2 linked regions of the Euzebya sp. genome follow. The protein of the gene in region 1 binds, or shares a complex with, the protein of each later gene. Links are inferred from orthologs where the notes say so. Each region holds a gene or a part of one and is shown in the gene's direction. Other genes may lie near its edges.

Region 1 (8,077 bases):
ACCCCGTGGAGCTCGTCCCGACCCGCTGGCACCTGGCCGGCGCGACGGTGCGCGCCGCGGGCTGACCCCGGCGGCTCCGCCCGGGCGCACCACCTTGTCGGGCCTCGCGAGCCGCCGCTATGCTCGGTGCGCGGCGTCGAGCCGGTCGCTGCGAGCCTCCTCTCGCGGACAGCTGCGCACACTCGTGCAGGCTGGTGGTCCGGACCGAGCAGATCCCCTGCCGCCCGCTGTTCGCCACCGGCCGCGGTGACCCGTTCGGAACACCACACCGCCCGCGCGCACCGAGGCGCGGGCGGGGACGACAGATATCACAGGAGACGGCATGGATCGCAGCGTCCTCGCGCGCAAGCCGATGACGGAGCTGAAGGACATCGCCGCGCACCTCGACATGCGCGGCTACCAGAAGCTCCGCAAGGCCGAGCTGATCGACGCGATCATCCAGAGCGGGACCGAGGGGTCCGACGGCGGTGGGGCCGCGCAGCAGACCCTCGCCACCGACGGACCTGACCGGGACCGAGCCTCTGACGGCGGCGGCGACACCCGCACGCGGACCCGAACCCGCGACAGGGGCCAGGCCGGTGACGCCGCGACCGACGACGATCGGGCCACCGACGACGATCGGGCCACCGACGATTCCGTCCGCGACGGTTCCGCCCGCGACGACGGCGCCCGGAAGGTCCTCCCACCCGGTGGGGCACAGCCGGCGGACCGGTCCGAACCCGACCCCGCGCAACCTGCCCGGTCCGGCGGTCCGAGCGGTCGCCAGGACGACGACGAGGACGACGACCAGTCCGGCCGCAAGCGCCGCAACCGGCGGCGCCGCAACCGCGACCGCCAGGACGACCGGGCTGGCCAGCAGGGCGGCCAGACGGGTGGCCAGCAGGGTGGCCAGCAGGGCCGCCCCGACCCCTCGAACGGCGGTGGCGGGCAGGGCGGCGGCGATGCCGGGGAGGTCCGCGCCGGCGTCCTCGACATCCTGCCCGAGGGCTACGGGTTCCTGCGCACCACCGGCTACCTGCCGGGGGAGCGCGACGTCTACGTCAGCCAGGGCCAGATCCGCAAGCACGGGCTGCGCCGCGGTGACGTGGTCCAAGGCCCCATCCGGCCGCAGCGCAACAACGAGAAGGTCCCGGCGCTGCACCACGTGCAGGCCGTCAACGGCGAGGGGCTCGAAGACGGGCAGGTGCCCGCGCGCCCCGACTTCGACGAGCTCCCCCTCATCGCCCCGGAGACCCGCCTGCCCGTGGCGGCGGACGCCGGTGCGGGGACGCTCGAACGCGTCGTCGACCTGTTCGCCCCGATCGGGGAGGGGCAGCGCGCCCTGGTGTCCGGACCGCCGTCCGCCGACGGCACGGCCGTGCTCCGGGAGATCGCCGCGTCGCTCGCCGACACCCACCCGGACACCCACGTGATGGCCGTCGTGCTCGACGCCCGGCCCGAGGACGTGCGCGCCGCGGAGGACGCCGTCGACGGCGAGATCATCTCCTCCACCTTCGAGCAGTCCGCGGAGGACCACGCGCAGATCGCCGAGCTCGCCCTCGAGCGCGCCCGCCGGCTGGTCGAGCTCGGCCACGACGTCGTCGTGGTCCTCGACTCCGCCACGCGCCTGGCTCGCGCCTACGGGGTCACGTCGTCCAGCGGCAAGACCATCGCCCCCGACGTGGACGCGGCGTTGCTGTACGGCGTCAAGCGCTTCCTCGCCTCGGCCCGCGCGATCGAGGACGGCGGCTCGCTGACCGTCGTCGCGGGGCTGCTGACCGGCACCGGCTCTTCTCTCGACGAGGTGATCGCCCAGGAGCTGCGGCGCACCGCGAACGCCGAGGTCGCCCTCGACGCGACGCTGGCGCTGCACCGCATCGACCCGCCGGTCGACGTGCTGCGCAGCTGGACGCGGGAGGCCCCGGTGCTGCAGGACCCCGACGAGCTCCGCGCGGTCACGCGGATCCGTCGCGAGCTGGCCGGCAGGGACGCCGCCGCGGTCACCGAGTGGGTCGCCGCGCGGCTCGCCGCCACCGAGGACGCCGCGGCCTTCGCCGCCGCCGCCCTCGACGCCGACCTCGTCGCCGATCTCGACCCGGAGGCCGTCTGATGGCCGACCACCCGCCGCACTTCTACGGCGGCCAGGCCGTGCTCGAGGGCGTGATGATGCGGGGCCGGCGGACGTGGGCGGTCGCCGTGCGACGGCCCGACGGCTCGATCTACCTCGAGCGCCACGAGATCAGCGACTTCCCCCAGCGCAACCCGATCTGGACCAAGCCGATGCTCCGCGGCATCTGGGGTCTGGTCGACGCGCTGACCATCGGCACGCGCGCGCTGACCATCTCCGCCAACGCGGCGGTGGAGGACGAGGAGCAGCTCAGCAAGGGGGAGATGGGCGGCAGCCTGCTGATCGCGCTGGCCGCGTTCATCGGCATCTTCATCGTGCTGCCGAACCTCGGACTGGCCGCGATCGAGGACGCCCTCGGCGGCGGCGACACCGTGCGGTTCCACCTGGTGGAGGGGCTCGTCCGGCTGGTGATCTTCCTGCTCTACCTGCTGGCCATCTCGGCCCTGAGCGACATCAAGCGGGTCTTCCGCTACCACGGCGGCGAGCACAAGACGATCATGGCCTGGGAGCACGGCGAGCCGCTCGGCGCGGACCGGATCCAGCCGTACTCCACCAAGCACCCGCGCTGCGGCACGAACTTCCTGCTCATCGTCATGCTGCTCGCGATCGTCGTCTACACGACCGCCGGGATCATCATCCCCGCCCCCGACGGCGGGAACTTCTTCGCGTTCCTCGGCTACCAGGTCGGGTTGCGCATCGTCCTGCTGCCGGTCGTGGCCGGCCTGGCGTACGAGATCCTGCGCCTCGGCGCCGACCAGTCGAACCCGTTGCTGCGGTGGCTGGCCGTGCCCGGCCTGTGGCTGCAGAAGATCACCACAGCAGAACCCGACGACGAGATGGTCGAGGTGGCCATCCGCGCCTTCGAGGCCGTCGTGCCGTCCGGGGACCTCAGCGGGCGGACCGTCGACCTGCCCTCGCCGATCGAGTGGGGACCTGACACGACCACCGAGGTGGTCGGCCTGCCCAAGCCCGACGGGGCGGTGCCACCGCCGCCCGGCGGCAGCCAGGGGGAACCGGGAACCGACCCGGGATCGGCCATCGCGTGATCGACCCGTCCATGCGCGCCCGGCTCGAGGACCTCGTCGCCACCCACGCCGAGCTCGAGCAGGCGATGACCGATCCCGAGGTCCTCGGCGACCAGGAGCGCTACGCCACCACGGCGAAGCGACACGCCGACCTGAGCGAGGTCGTCAGCGCCTGGGGCGAGTACGCCCAGCTGCTCGAGGACGCCGAGGCGGCCGAGGAGCTGGCTCGCGAGTCCGGCCCGGACGACGCGGCGATGTTCCGGGCCGAGGCGGCTGAGGGGCGGGCGGCCGCCGAGGCGATGGAGGACCGGCTGAAGGTGCTCCTGCTGCCCAAGGACCCGTTGGACGAGAAGAACGTGATCCTCGAGATCCGGGCGGGCGCCGGCGGGGACGAGGCCGGCCTGTTCGCGGCAGAGCTCGAGCGCATGTACGTCCGCTACGCCGAGGGCCGGCGGTGGAAGGTGAACCGGCTCAGCGTGTCGGAGACCGGGATCGGCGGGGTCAAGGAGGTCACCTTCGAGGTCAACGGGACCGGGGCCTACTCGGTCCTGAAGCACGAGTCGGGCGTCCACCGCGTCCAGCGGGTCCCCCAGACCGAGTCCGGTGGTCGCATCCACACCTCCACCGCGTCGGTCGCCGTGATGCCCGAGGCCGAGGACGTCGACGTCCAGGTCGACCCCAACGACCTGAAGATCGACGTCTACCGGTCCTCCGGGCCGGGCGGCCAGTCCGTCAACACCACCGACTCGGCGGTGCGCATCACCCACGTGCCGACCGGGCTGGTCGTCGCGATGCAGGACGAGAAGTCCCAGCTGCAGAACCGCGAGAAGGCGCTGCGGGTGCTGAAGTCACGGCTGCTTCAGGCGGAGCGGGACCGCGTCGCCGCCGAGCGCGCCGACGCCCGCGCCAGCCAGATCGGCACCGGGGACCGGTCGGAGAAGATCCGCACCTACAACTTCCCGCAGTCCCGGGTCACCGACCACCGCATCGGCTTCACCACCCACGACCTGGACGGCGTCCTCGGCGGCGACCTGTCGGAGCTGATCGACGCGCTGAGCGCCCAGGAGCAGACCCAGAAGCTCCAGGCGCTCACCGACGGCGACACCTGACCCGGCGCTAGCCCGTGTTGGCCCGCACCCAGTCGATGGTGCGGGAGAGGCCGTCGGTCAGGCTCACCTGGGCGTCCCAGCCGAGCTCGCGGCGGGCGATGGTGGTGTCGGGTTGGCGGACCTTGGGGTCGTCGACGGGGGCGGGTTGGTGGGTGATCGACGACGACGAGCCGGTCAGTTCGATGATGGTCTCGGCGAGCTCGAGGATCGTGATCTCGTGGGGGTTGCCGAGGTTGACGGGCCCCTCGCCGCAGTCCGACGCGAGCAGCCGCAGCAGCCCCTCGACGAGGTCGTCGACGTAGCACAGCGACCGGGTCTGGGACCCGTCGCCGAACACCGTCAGCGGCTCTGCGGCGAGGGCCTGGGCGATGAAGGTCGGCACCGCCCGGCCGTCGTCCATCCGCATGGAGGGGCCGAAGGTGTTGAAGATCCGCGGCACCCGCACCTCGAGGCCGTGGGTGCGGTGGTAGGCGTAGGTCAGCGCCTCGGCGTACCGCTTGGCCTCGTCGTAGACCCCGCGGGGGCCGATCGGGTTGACGTTGCCCCAGTAGGTCTCGGGCTGGGGGTGGATCTCGGGGTCGCCGTAGACCTCCGAGGTCGAGGCGAGCATGAAGCGCGCCCCCTTGTTCCGGGCGAGCCCGAGGGCCTTGTGGGTGCCGAGCCCGCCGACCTTGAGCGTCTGGATCGGCAGCTTCAGGTAGTCGATCGGCGAGGCCGGCGACGCCCAGTGCAGCACGTAGTCCACCGCCCCGGAGATGTGGAGGTACTCGGTCACGTCGTAGTGCATGAACGTGAACCGGTCGTGGCCGAACAGGTCGGCGACGTTCTCCGCCCGGCCCGTGGACAGGTTGTCGAGCACGATCACCCGGGCACCCGAGGCGAGCAGCCGCCGCGACAGGTGGGAGCCGAGGAACCCCGCACCCCCCGTGATGACCGTCGTCGAACCGTCCAGGGCTGCGAGGTCGTAGGGCATCGGCGCGAGGATAGCCCGGTGGCCGGGGGCTCCTGTGCGCCCACCTGTCCGCGTCGCCGGGGAGGCACTAGGATCGCCTCACGTGGCGGCAGGGGGGTCGGCTCCACGTCGACCGCAGACGACCCGACCCAGCCCACCCACCCAGGAGACGCCACCGTGAGCGATGCGCCGCCGCCCGGCTGGGGACAGCCCCAGGGACAGCCGTGGGGCCAGCCGCAGGGACAGCCCGGCCAGCCGCCGTACGGACAGGGTGGCTACGGGCAGGGCGGCTACGGGCAGGGTGGCTACGGGCAGGGGCAGCCGCCTGGCTACGGGCCTCCGCCGGGACAACCGCCCGGGTACCCCCAGGGCCCGTACGGGGCCCCGCCACCGTCAGGCGGCGGTGGCGGCAAGGGTCTGGTGATCGCCCTCGTCGTCCTGGTCGTCCTCCTCGTGGTCGGCGGCGGCGCCGCCGCGTTCTTCCGGTTCGCCGCGGACGACGGGGACAGCGCCGACGAGGTCGCCTCGGAGATCGCCACCACCATCAGCGAGATGACCGGGTCCGGCCCGGCGTCGGAGACCCCGACCGCGCCCGAGACGCCCCAGCCCTTCGAGACCGGCACCTCCACGCCGACCCCGCCCCCGGGGGCGGCCACCGACCAGTCCGTCTTCGAGCTGGCGGTCGGCACCTGCTTCGACGACCCCGAGAGCGCCGAGGAGATCCAGTCCGTCGGTGCGGTGCCCTGCGAGGGCCCCCACGACAACGAGGTGTTCGCCCTCGTCGACCACCCCGCCGGCCCCGACGACCCGTACCCGGGCCGGGAGGCGCTGACGGAGTTCGCCGACGAGCAGTGCCGCGGCCAGGCGTTCAACGACTACGTCGGCAGCGAGTACCAGTTCAGCCGGTACTTCGTCAGCCAGCTCACCCCGACCGACGGCTCCTGGGAGCAGGGCGACAGGGAGATCGTGTGCCTGCTCTTCGACCCCGCCGAACCGCTGGTGGGCTCCGCCCAGGGCGCGGGGGACTGACCGGGACGGAAGTAGCGTGGTCGTCCCATGTCCGACCAGCTCTTCGACACCGGGGGTGACCCCGCCCCCTCGCCGGGCCGCCCCCCGCGCGCGGCTCCGAGCACGGGCGCGCCGCTGGCCGCCCGGCTGCGGCCCACCACCCTGGACCAGGTCGTCGGCCAGACCCACCTGATCGGTCCCGACGGGCCCATCCGCCGCGCCCTCGCAGCCGGTCGCCTCTCCTCGATGGTCCTCTGGGGGCCGCCGGGCACCGGCAAGACGACCCTGGCCGGCGTGATCGCCGCCGAGGCCGGCGCGGTCATGACCGTCCTGTCCGCGGTCAGCTCGGGCGTGAAGGACGTCCGCCAGGCCGTCGTCGAGGCGGGCGAGCGCCTGCGCCGGACCGACCGGCGCACGATCCTGTTCGTCGACGAGATCCACCGGTTCAACAAGTCCCAGCAGGACGCGCTGCTGCCGTCGGTCGAGGCCGGCGAGGTCACGCTCATCGGCGCCACCACGGAGAACCCCTCCTTCGAGGTGAACGCCGCGCTGCTCAGCCGCGCCATCCTGTACCGCCTCGAGCCCCTGGCCGACGACGACCTGTCGCTGCTGATCGACCGCGGGCTCGCCGACCCCGCCCTCGACGGCGTCGCGCTGTCCGACGAGGGACGCGCCGCGCTGCTGCACGCCGCGGACGGCGACGCCCGGGTCGTCCTGACCGGCCTCGAGACCGCCGCCGCGGTCGCGCTCGGCCGTGGGGACGACGGCCCCGCGCTCGTGGCGCCGGAGGACGTGACCGCCGCGCTGGCCCAGCCCCACCTGCGCTACGACAAGGCCGGGGACAACCACTACGACCAGGTCAGCGCCTTCATCAAGTCCATGCGCGGGTCGGACCCCGACGCGGCCCTGTACTGGCTCGTGCGGATGCTGGCCGAGGGCGAGGACCCCCGCTTCCTGGCCCGCAGGATGGTCATCCTCGCGTCCGAGGACATCGGCCTGGCCGACCCGCAGGCCCTCAACATCGCCGTCAGCGCCTTCGGGGCCCTCGAGCGCGTCGGCCTCCCCGAGGCCCGCTTCGCCCTGGCCCAGGCCTGCCTGTACCTGTCCCTCACCCCGAAGTCGAACAGCGTGACCCGGGCGCTCGCGTGGGCCGACGCCGCCGTGGCCCGCCTCGGCAACGCCCCGGTGCCGCCGGCGCTGCGCGACGCCCACTACAAGGGGGCCAAGCGGCTCGGCCACGGGGTCGGGTACGCCTACCCCCACGACGACCCCCGCGGCTGGGTGCCCCAGCAGCACGGACCGGACGGGCTCGGTGTGGTCTACGAGCCGGGACCCCACGGCCACGAGCCCCGCATCAACGGCTGGCGCGACTCCCGGACCGACGAGAGCCCCTAGGCTCGGCCCCCATGAGCGACGCCGACAGCCGCCCGACGACCGTGATCGTCAGCGGGTACTTCAACCCCTTCCACATCGGCCACCTGCGCCTGCTCCAGGCCGCCGCCGAGGCCGGCGACCGGCTGGTCGTCATCGTCAACAACGACGTCCAGCAGCGGATGAAGAAGGGGCGGATCATCATGACCGAGTCCGACCGCCGCGAGATCGTCGCCGCGATCGGCATCGTCGACGAGGCCGTCATCGCCGTCGACGACGACCGGACGGTCATCCGCACCATCGAGCAGATCGCCCAGCGCGAGCAGGGCAGCCGGCTGGTGTTCGGCAACGGCGGGGACCGCGACTCCGCGGCCGTCGTGCCCGAGCAGGAGGTCTGCGACCGCTACGGCATCGAGATGGTCTTCGACATGGGTGGGACGGACAAGGCGGACTCGTCCACCCGGATCACGTCGGCGATGTCGACCGGCTGACCCTGCCTACGGCA
Region 2 (3,959 bases), on another replicon or contig:
TCGAACGCCTACATGACGCTCGAGATCCCGGACATGGACCTGTACCTCCGCGGCCTCAGCGAGGTCCCGGCGTCCTGGCCGGCCCCTACCCTGCAGGCGCAGGCCATCGCCGGGCGCTCCTACGCGGTCCGGCGCATCCAGGCCCTCGGGATCCGCGACTCGTGCCGCTGCAACCTCCTCGCCACCCCGGCGGACCAGAACTACGAGGGGTACGACTACGAGCGCGCCGACGCCCAGATCGGGGGGAGGTGGCGGGCCGCCGTCGAGGCGACCAGCCGCCAGGTCCTCCTGCACCAGGGCGCGGTCGCCGAGACCTTCTACTCATCGAGCCACGGCGGGCACAGCGAGTCCTCCCGCTTCGTCTTCGGCGGCGACCTCCCCTACGTCCAGCCGGTCGACGACTCCCGCTGGGACCTCGCCTCCAACAACCCGCTGCGCCGCTGGACCGCGACCTTCACCGCCGCGGAGCTGGGTGCGGCCGCCGGGGTGGGCCAGGCCACGCAGGTCGAGTTCCTCGAGCCCCGCGGCGCGGCCGGACGGGTCGGCAACCCCGCCCGCGGCTACGGCGGGGTCCGGGTCACCGGCACTGGGGGGCAGGCCGTGCTGTCCGGCGACCAGCTCCGCCAGCGGCTGGGCATGCGCTCGACGCTGTTCGGCCTGACCGCCGACAGCCAGCAGGGTCCCCCGCCCACCGACCCGTCCCCACCGCCACCACCGCCCAGCGAGCCGCCCGACGAGACCCCGGACCTGCTCGCGCGCGCCGCCGCCTCCAACCGGATCGCGACCGCGGTCGCGGTGTCGGGGGAGGGGTGGGACACCGCCGCCGACGTGGTCGTGGCGGCCGCCGACCGGTTCCCGGACGCCCTGGCCGGCGTGAAGCTCGCCGCCTCCCTGTCCGCGCCGCTGCTGCTGACCTACGGTGACGGCCTGGACCCCTCGGTCGCGGCCGAGATCGACCGCCTCGGCGCCGAGACGGCCTGGCTGCTCGGCGGCGCCAGCGCCCTGTCGAGCGGGGTGCGCGGCGACCTGGCCGACCTCGGCCTCGTCACGCGCCGGCTCTCAGGCGACACCCGGTACCACACGGCCGCGGACATCGCGACGGCCTCCGCGGTCGCGGCCGACGAGGTGACCGTCGCCCTCGGCGACGACTGGCCGGACGCGGTGTCGGCGTCCTCGCTCGCGGCTCTCGTCGACGGTCCCCCGACGCTGCTGGTGCAGCGCGACCGCGTGCCCGGGCCGACGGTCGCGGCGATCAACCAGCTGGGTGCCCGCCGCGTGACCGTCGTCGGCGGCACCGCAGTAATCGGCCAGGCCGTCGTCGCCCAGCTCGAGGACCTCGGGCTCGAGGTGACCCGCCTGGCCGGCGGTGACCGCTTCGCCACCTCCACCGCGGTGGCCTCGTCCGCCCTCGAGCGCCGCACCGGCGCCGTCCCGCTCGTGGTCGCCTCCGGCTCGGGCTTCCCCGACGCGCTGTCGGCCGGTGCGCTCGCCGCCCGGCTGGGCGGGGTGCTCGTGCTCGCCCCCAGCACGTCGCTGCCGTCGGGCTCCCCGGTCAGCGCGTTCGTGGCCGCCCACGCCAGCCGCCTCGACGGCGGGGTCGTGGTCGGCGGGACGGGCGTGATCTCCACCGCCGTCGAGCGGCAGCTCGAATCGCTGCTCGACGGTGGGTGAGCCGCCGCCGACGTCCGCGGGCGAGGCCCTCGACCGGCGTGGCGTCGTGGCCCGGCTCAGCGCCGCCGGCGTGCCGAGCCCCGAGGCCGACGCCCGCTGGCTGCTCGAGGCCTTCGCGGACGACCCGGCTGCCCTGGTCGTCGCCGTCCGTCGCCGCGAGTCCCGCGAACCCCTCCAGCTGATCCTCGGCACCGCCGCGTTCCGCTACCTCGAGCTCCGGGTCGAGCCCGGCGTGTTCATCCCCCGCCCGGAGACCGAGGTGCTGGTCGACCTCGCCCTGGACCGACTGCCCGCCCACGGGGTCGTGCTGGAGCCGTGCACCGGCACCGGTGCGATCGCCTGCGCGATCGCCTCCGAGGGCGCCCCGTCGCGGGTCGTCGCCACCGACGCCGACGCCGCCGCGGTCGACCTCGCCAGGCGCAACGCGGCCCCCTGGCCGGTGGTGGAGGTGCACCACGCGAACCTCCTCGCCGGCGTCGACCCCGCCCTGCTCGGCGCGGTCGACGTGCTGGTGTGCAACCCGCCGTACCTCGATCCCGCCCAGCTGGCGGCCGCCGAGCCGGAGGTCCGCGACCACGATCCCGTCGCCGCCCTGGTCGGCGGCGAGACCGGCTGGGAGGTCATCGCCGACCTCGTCGCCGCCGCCCCGCACTGGCTGCGACCCGGCGGGTGGGTGCTGATCGAGGACGACCCGTCGCGCGTGGACCAGACCGTCCAGGCGCTCGACCACCACGTCGGACCTGCCCACGTCGAGGCCGACCTGACCGGCCGCCCCCGGTTCGCGGTGGCCCGGCACGTCGAGCGCGGCCCCGACGCCGGACGGATGGCACGCTGAACGCCAGTGAGCACCATCATCGACCTCGCCGACCGCGACGACGCGCTGGCGCGGACCGTGGAGGCCCTCGAGGGGGGGTCGGTCGCCGTCCTCCCTGTGGGCGGGGTCTACGCCGTGGTCGCCGACGCGTTCCGGGCCGCCGCGACCCAGCGGATCTTCGCCGCGCGCCGGCGCAGCCGCGTCACCCCGCTGCCGGTGCTGATCCGCTCCGAGCGGCAGGTCTCCGGCCTGGCGGGCGAGGTGCCCGAGTACGCCGACCGGCTCATCGCCGCCTACTGGCCGGGTGACCTGACCCTCGTCGTCCGCGCGAGCGAGGGCATGACCTGGGACCTCGGCAACAGCCTCGGCACCGTCCAGCTGCGCCAGCCGGCCGACGACTTCGTGCTGCAGGTGATCGCCAAGGTGGGGCCGCTCGCCTGCACCGCCGCGAACCGGCTCGACCAACCCCGACCGGTCACGGTGGAGGAGGCGAAGCAGCAGCTCGGGGTGCTCGTCCCGGTGTACGTGGACGGCGGCGAGGTGGACGGCGGCGTCTCGACGATCGTGGACGCGACCGGGCCGTCGGTGGTCGTCCACCGCGAGGGCCGCATCCCGCTCGAGCACATCCACCTGGTCGCATCCGGCGAGCTCGGGTGGGGGGAGCGGCCTCCCGCTCAGCCGGCGTCGCCGGTGCCCGACCCCGCTCCCGACCCCGACCCCGAGACCGACGATGCGTAGGCGCTGTCGTCCTGGTCGGTCGGCACCATCGCGATCTCGACGGTGGTGACCGAATCGGGGGCGCTGAGCGCGTGCACGATCGCGGCGGCGACGTCCTCGGGGGAGATCCCGACCGTCGCAGCCATCCGCCGGTAGCGCGCGACCACGTCGCTCTGGTCGAGCTCGTCGAACAGCTCCGTGGCGACGAACCCCGGTGAGATCGTCGTGACCCGCACGCCGGCGGGCTGCAGCTCCTGGCGCAGGGCCTCGCCGATCGCGTGGACGGCGAACTTCGTCGCCGAGTAGACCGCGCCGGTGGGGGAGGGGACGCGTCGCCCCGACATCGACGACACGTTGACGATGGTCGCGCCGCCGTCGGAGGCCTCGAGGTGGGGGATCGCCGCCTGGGTGACGGCGAGCAGCCCGAGGACGTTCACGTCGACCATCGCCCGCCACTCCGCAGGGTCCTGGTCGGTGATCAGCCCCGGGTGCATCACGCCGGCGGCGTTGACGAGGACGTCGAGACCCCCGAGGGCCGTCGTGGCCCGCGCCACCCCCTCCGCCGCCTGCCCCGGGTCGGTGACATCGGCGGTGACGGGGACGAGGTCGTGGGCGTCGGCCAGCGCCTCGAGCCGGTCGGCGCGCCGCGCGAGCACCGCCACCCGCGCCCCCGCGGCCGCGCACGCCCGCGCCGTCGCCGCGCCGATCCCGGAGGACCCCCCCGTCACCAGCACCCGTCGTCCCGTGAGCCCTGCGC

What was found. Proteins that work in one complex are often made in the same cells at the same time.
Region 2: the proteins of prfA (region 1) and ACEQ2X_RS10165 are in contact, whole or in part, in a crystal structure (PDB 2B3T), measured with the Escherichia coli proteins. The link is inferred for Euzebya sp. from one-to-one orthologs.

What each region holds. Positions count from the first base shown.
Region 1 is NZ_CAXQBR010000094.1:52,964-61,040, forward strand. What follows is about bases 2,331-5,202. They hold prfA (peptide chain release factor 1), read left to right. Parts: upstream 2,331-3,164; coding sequence 3,165-4,241; downstream 4,242-5,202. Other genes in these bases: ACEQ2X_RS20630 (DUF1385 domain-containing protein), read left to right, coding at 2,331-3,153; ACEQ2X_RS20640 (UDP-glucuronic acid decarboxylase family protein), read right to left, coding at 4,249-5,202. Also shown: thrB (homoserine kinase), read left to right, coding at 1-65; transcription termination factor Rho, read left to right, coding at 323-2,089; more of ACEQ2X_RS20630, read left to right, coding at 2,089-2,330; more of ACEQ2X_RS20640, read right to left, coding at 5,203-5,214; ACEQ2X_RS20645 (septum formation family protein), read left to right, coding at 5,614-6,222; ACEQ2X_RS20650 (replication-associated recombination protein A), read left to right, coding at 6,250-7,596; ACEQ2X_RS20655 (adenylyltransferase/cytidyltransferase family protein), read left to right, coding at 7,608-8,063; ACEQ2X_RS20660 (cell wall-binding repeat-containing protein), read right to left, coding at 8,070-8,077. UniProt on the Escherichia coli protein: Peptide chain release factor 1 directs the termination of translation in response to the peptide chain termination codons UAG and UAA.
Region 2 is NZ_CAXQBR010000045.1:10,881-14,839, forward strand. What follows is about bases 586-3,584. They hold ACEQ2X_RS10165 (class I SAM-dependent methyltransferase), read left to right. Parts: upstream 586-1,663; coding sequence 1,664-2,506; downstream 2,507-3,584. Other genes in these bases: ACEQ2X_RS10160 (cell wall-binding repeat-containing protein), read left to right, coding at 586-1,671; ACEQ2X_RS10170 (L-threonylcarbamoyladenylate synthase), read left to right, coding at 2,513-3,223; ACEQ2X_RS10175 (SDR family oxidoreductase), read right to left, coding at 3,160-3,584. Also shown: more of ACEQ2X_RS10160, read left to right, coding at 1-585; more of ACEQ2X_RS10175, read right to left, coding at 3,585-3,959. UniProt on the Escherichia coli protein: Methylates the class 1 translation termination release factors RF1/PrfA and RF2/PrfB on the glutamine residue of the universally conserved GGQ motif, i.e. on 'Gln-235' in RF1 and on 'Gln-252' in RF2.